Regions from separate parts of the Paenibacillus sp. TAF43_2 genome, predicted to be linked through region 2. Evidence: riboswitches for the same ligand, from Rfam matches in the RefSeq annotation. Region 2 holds a riboswitch; the other holds the start of a gene.

Region 1 (3,174 bases), on a different contig from region 2:
AATTGGTGTTTGAAATGCTCATTACTTTTTTATCGCTTTTTTCGCTTATCCCGAAGGATTTGCGAGGCAGTTATTACTCGTTGTTCAGTTTTCAAAGAGCAATCTTTTCTCTCTTGTCGACCGTGTATCTCGTTGGCGACCTAGATAATATATCATAGGCGTATATAGCATTGCAAGTGTTTTTTTCATTATTTACGAAAAAGTTTTCAACACTCCTATTTGCCTTCTATTTGCGTAATCGTTGCTTCGCTTCCTCCTCACCTATATTGAAGAAAGACATAAAAAAACGAGCTCTGCGATTTCCGCAAGCTCGTATGACTTCTAATATGTTTTTGTAACTGTATATTGAGCTGCATCCTTGATAAGCTCATACTTTTTCTTGCCCTTCTTTAGACCCGCATCAACTGTCGTATCAATCGTAACCCATTTCCCATCCAAGTATACTTCGTTCCAAGCATGATAAACATCCACATAAGTAGATTGTCCCATCAAGAGCTTCGTAGGAATATCCACGCTCCGCAGCATTGCCGCAAACAATGAAGCGTATCCGTAGCAAATATCCTTTCTCGATTTAAATGTGCGATCAATATTGGGGAGGTAATCAACTGACAGATTAGCAGCTAATTGATTATCATAACTTACATTCGTAATAATATACTCGTAGATTGCCTTTACTTTCTCCATATCCGTTTTTTTATTGCTCGCTAATTCTTTTGCCTTGACGATGGCGCTGCTCGCATTCGACCAGTCAATGTTCTGGATGGAATTCAAGTACAAAACCTTGTTGTCTTTTAAATCAAGCGTCACGGTTTCTTTCTTCGCCAGTTTGTATTTGTTGCCTGTTGTATTCTCTAGAAGAGATATCGTATATTCGCCATTGCCAAGCTGCAATGGAAACTTCTCAGCTGTTTTTCCGCTGGTTAGATTATATGTATAATTTGATGCGCCTTTTGCGATCATAAGCTTCGTTTTCACTTTAGTGCTCACTGCATATTGTACGGAGACAACACCTTTATCTAAATTCCCCGTGTTGAGCCAATCAGAAGAGTCCGCTTCATTTGCCTGAACGACCGTTACATGGATGGATGCAAAAAGAACAAAAGCTGCGATGACTAACATAAATTTACGCATGAATATACTCCCTTCGGTAGCTGGCTGCCATCTTACGGAAGGCCCTTTAGCTTTGCGTCCCTACCTTTCGATAGGTTTGCCATTATCGTGTGAAGCGCTTTGTGATGAATTTCCCCTATACAAACAAAAAAAAGCCTGTTCATTCGGTAGCTGGCTGCCATCATACGGAAGGCCCTTTAGCTTTGCGTCCCTACCTTTCGATAGGTTTGCCGTTATCGTGTAGCGCTTTATTAGTTCTATTCTACCATATGAATCTAGCAAATCAATAGATTGTACTACAATATCAATCATAATTTGAATGTTTTTAAGGATTGTTGTTGCAAATTCTCGATATTAGAAAAAAAAAGAACCGTTGGCTGCTAAAAGCCAAACGGTTTCTTGTTTCTTTCTTATTCAGCAGAACGCTGATCTCTCATATGAGGGAACAACAGTACATCACGAATAGATGGAGCATCTGTTAGAAGCATGATCAATCGGTCGATACCGATTCCTAGTCCGCCTGTTGGCGGCATGCCGTATTCCAGAGCGCGGATAAAGTCTTCATCCATCTCATGCGCCTCGTCATTTCCATGCTCACGCTCAACAAGCTGCGACTCGAAACGCTCACGCTGATCGATCGGATCGTTAAGCTCCGTAAATGCATTAGCATGCTCGCGTGCTACGATGAATAGCTCAAATCGATCGGTGAAGCGTGGATCCGCTTCGCTCTTCTTAGCAAGCGGCGAAATAGCAACCGGATGTCCTGTAACAAAGGTTGGCTGAATAAGCGTATGCTCACCGAACTGTTCAAAGAAGGCGTTGAGAATATGACCAAATGTCATATGCGGATCAACGGCAACTTTGTGTTCTTTCGCCAAACGATGGGCTTCCTCGTCGCTCATTTCCACGCCGAAATCTACGCCAGTCGTTTCTTTGACAAGCTCAACCATGCTGACACGGCGCCACTGAGGCGTCAAATCAATCTCTTGGCCTTGATAAGTGATTTTCGTTGTTCCAAGAACCTCTTGTGCAATATGTGCGATGACATTCTCTGTCAATGCCATAATATCCTTGTAATCAGCATAAGCCTCGTAAAGCTCAATCATTGTAAACTCTGGATTGTGGCGAGTCGAAATCCCCTCATTCCGGTATACACGGCCGATCTCATATACTTTCTCCAATCCGCCTACAATTAGTCGCTTCAAATGAAGCTCGATTGCAATACGCATGTAGAGCTGCATGTCCAGCGCATTATGATGCGTTTCGAAAGGCCGTGCTGCAGCACCGCCTGCAATGGAATGCAGTGTTGGTGTTTCTACTTCTAAATACCCGCGGGAATCTAGGTAGCGACGCATGGATTGAATGATTTTGGAACGAGTAATAAAGGTTTGTTGGACGTCGGGATTCACGATAAGGTCAACATAACGCTGACGATAACGAAGCTCTACGTCTTTTAAGCCATGATATTTATCAGGCAATGGAAGAAGCGACTTTGTCAAAACTTCAATATCACGTGCTTTGACAGAGACTTCGCCTGTATTCGTTTTGAATACAACGCCTACTACGCCAATGATATCACCGATATCCAGCAAATCAAAAGCTGCAAACTTATGCTCTTCAACGGAATCTTTACGAACATATATTTGAACCTTGCCGCTCAAATCTTGAATCGTAGCAAAACCCGCTTTGCCCATGCCGCGTTTCTGCATAATACGGCCAGCAATACGCACTTCAACCGCTTTTTCTTCTATTTCTTCTTTGCTGAGCCCTTCATAGGCTTGTACAATATCTTTGGCGTTATGAGTGCGTTCGAATTTTCGGCCAAATGGATCCACACCTAACCCTCTAAGCTCGTCCAATTTGTTTCTGCGAATTTGCAAAAGCTCACTTAGCTCCTGCTGTTCATTGTTTTCTTGTTCCACTTCTTTCATCTCCTTGATCATTCGGCAAAAGCAAGCAGCTGTCACCGGATTCATGCAGCAAAATCTCGTTTCGCAATAAAATATAAGCAATGTATAGACCTGTAATATACGTTCTTATATTTTAAACGTTCAAAAAGCTTCC
Region 2 (3,174 bases):
CACTTGCAATAAGAGAATACTGAGAGCGATTTTCACAGAGAGATGTTCTTTGTACCAATTAAAACTAAGTATAGATTTCTTCATGAGTATACTCCTTTTTACTAATTCGCATATATTCCACATAGGTTTCATTGATTTTTGCTTTTAGATAAGCGACGATTTTATCAACATCGGTTACTTGTGTATGCGGCGAAATAACAAATAATTTACTCGCATACAATGCTATTCTTTTGTTATCCAAGGTTGGGACATAAAGATGTTTTTTGGTATCGCCAAAGAACATTTCTCCGCGGTCTCTTCCAAGAATCTCAAACAATAGCTCATTTAATTTATTAATCTCTTCTACTTCAGCATAGCTCATGGAGCCGGCATATTCTTTTTCATAACCATTTTGTTTATCCTCATAAAGTCTAAAGAGTGTAACAATACCAGGGTTTAGATGATTTACAATAACGGCTTCAGGTATTTCTCTTTGCAAGGTCTTTCTGAATGTGACATTCACCTCAACAAATTGGGCAAGCAGCTTTTGATAGCCTTCTATTCCAAACGCTAATAGCGCGCTATAAATACTGATGGAACTTCCCATTCTTGAGCATTCAAGAGTATAGCTGGTGTGATATTGTCCATATCCACGGTGTCCAACATAAGGAGTCTCATCTGGGTCCAAATCAAGAAGCTTTAAATCAGCAGCATTTTTTGCTAAAAATAAGCTCGTTGAATAAGGCGTCTGTCCCAGCTTTTGAAAATCGAAACAAAGCGAGTCTGCTTTCATGAGATGCTGCATTCTCTCTTGAATCAACTTTAGAGCAACAAGCGTATCACTCTCAATGCTTAAAGGGTTTCCTTCAAAATCGTAATCATTATAAAATGCAAAAAAGCCACCTAAAGCTGAGTCGGCATGAATATGCGGTCTTTGAATGTTATGCTTCTGCGAGAGCAGCTCTGTCATTTTATAAATGTCATCTATGTTATCAATACCCATTGCATCAGTCGTACCCGTAGTAGCAACGACGTATATTGGGATGCCTCCGTGCATAATGACGTTTTCCATCTTTTCTTTCAAATCATTTACATCCATTGATGAATCTTCGTTTGTTCTAATCTTAATTAAATGTTTGCTCCCTAGACCTGTAGCCTCAACTGATTTATAAAGGCTGTAATGGGCCGCCTCCGAACAAAAGGCATATAAATTTTGTGGAACCCCGTTTTGAGCTGCAGTCGGACAGGCTTTATTTATTGCCAGCCTTAAACCAGTGAATATAGCTCCTTGGCCGCCCCATGTCGTATATCCGCCGCTTTCAGAAGGATTATAGCCCACGAGATCTGACATCATCGCCACGACTTTAACTTCAGCTTCCGCAGCCGCCGGACCATACACATCCCATAAATTATTGCCATTAACCATAAATGCTGCAATCATGCCAAGTACACCTGGAATACTAGCCATAGGCAAAATATTTGTTAAAAAGTATTTTGTATGATAAGGATGAGCATGAAGCAATTTTAAGAGTTCTTTATTGACTTCTTCTAATGGATTTCCCATTGCGGGAATTCTGCTTGCCTCCGCTAGTTCTTTATAGAAATGAGGACCACGTTCTTTTTCTCCTTTAAGAAATACCGATTCCGGATCCTTTAATTCATCAACACCACTTACAATCTGTTCAATTAAATCTAACATGTAATTTCGTTGCGTTATGTTGCCGTCTTCACTTGGAAATAAACTTTTAATATTAGGCTGGTCTTTCCTATTCATGCTGTACCACTCTCCACCATTCATTTTTCTCTCTATTTTTTACAATCAAAAAGGCATACCTAAAAATAACCATAGGTATACCTTCTGCATATTAATTCGCAACTGGCTGACATTTCTTTGAAAGAAGTAGTCCCTATAGCTTTGCGTCACCACCTTTCGATGGTTTTGCCAATATTTAATTTGGACAAATTTGCAAACTTATTAGCAAACATTTACATCTATCGAAATCATTTTACTATTTTATTTTTCGGAGATCAATATAATTTTTGGTTAATTATGTCTTAAACTAATAGAGTTGCATCTATATTTTCAAAATCTTCATACTTTTCCATCACTATTTCATGTAAACATAAATAAATTCTTTACAATGGTCATAGAAGATAGATATTAAATATTAAAAGCTCAACAATTTCCCTAAAGAACACCTACAGCGACAAGCACCCAACCAATCATAAAAGAAAGCCCGCCTAGCGGTGTAATTGGACCAAGAAACCGAGCTTTAGCAACACTAAGTACATATAGGCTTCCCGAGAACAATATAATTCCCGCTACCAAAAACCAACCGCCCGTAATGATCATTTGAGCACCCGGATACTGACCCGCGAGCAGTCCAATCAGAATTAAACCTAATGCATGTGCGATGTGATACTGTACGCCGACCTCATAAACCTTCAGCTTGTCCGGTGTGATCTTGCTTTTCAGTGCATGTGCGCCGAAAGCTCCAATTGCGACCGCGAGCACCATGAGAATACATCCGAGCATAATAAATGTTTGCATATCAACATCTCTCCTCATTTTATGAATTTGCAAGTTAAGCATATCATGATTGAAAGGAGCAGGGAATTACTAGCAATACTCCAATACCATATATAAAATTACAATTTCAATTTTTTTCTCTACATAATAATTTCCGATTGATTTACTGTTGCCAGAGGAGTAATGTAGTTTGGTATAGCATCAGGAGGCATCTACGTGAAATTCATTCAATCTACCGCCACAGAGTGGCAGGGCTGGTCCCGCAATATTCGTTTATTTTTTCTAGCAAACATGTTATATCAAATCGGTACGGGCATGTTCTCGGTACTCTACAATTTGTACATTCACGAGCTCGGTTACCCCGATGCCATGAGCGGAAAAATTGTCAGTATGCAATCACTCGCAACCGCGTTATGTTTCATTCCCATTGGCTTATTCGGCGATCGCGCCAGCCGCAAGCGCTTGCTCGTCATTGGCGCTCTTTGCAGCGGTGTGGTACTCGCTGGACGCTCATTATTTGAAACAGAAAGCAGCTTACTTACAATGGCCGTTCTGACCGGCTTATTTGCTGCCATCTTTCAGGTGCTTGCCATTCCCTTTCTTGCCACAAACGTAGCTAAAGCAGATCGACTGCGCATTTTCAGTATTTTTTCAGCATTTGTTCT

Evidence for each region. Region 2 has a riboswitch for cyclic di-GMP ahead of AB4Z17_RS01495 (pyridoxal phosphate-dependent decarboxylase family protein). Riboswitches for the same ligand answer to the same signal wherever they lie in the genome.
Region 1: linked by a shared signal. The riboswitch ahead of AB4Z17_RS28965 (transglutaminase-like domain-containing protein) and the one ahead of AB4Z17_RS01495 (pyridoxal phosphate-dependent decarboxylase family protein) in region 2 are both predicted to bind cyclic di-GMP.

The regions. Positions count from the first base shown of each region.
Region 1 is NZ_JBFRDK010000210.1:6,633-9,806, reverse strand. Features, by position in the region: gene AB4Z17_RS28965 (transglutaminase-like domain-containing protein) at 322-1,131, opposite strand; cyclic di-GMP riboswitch class I at 1,144-1,222, opposite strand; cyclic di-GMP riboswitch class I at 1,274-1,352, opposite strand; gene lysS (lysine--tRNA ligase) at 1,521-3,053, opposite strand.
Region 2 is NZ_JBFRDK010000003.1:71,473-74,646, forward strand. Features, by position in the region: gene AB4Z17_RS01490 (methyl-accepting chemotaxis protein) at 1-84, opposite strand, end outside; gene AB4Z17_RS01495 (pyridoxal phosphate-dependent decarboxylase family protein) at 65-1,753, opposite strand; cyclic di-GMP riboswitch class I at 1,848-1,933, opposite strand; gene AB4Z17_RS01500 (DUF423 domain-containing protein) at 2,168-2,530, opposite strand; gene AB4Z17_RS01505 (MFS transporter) at 2,726-3,174, shown strand, end outside.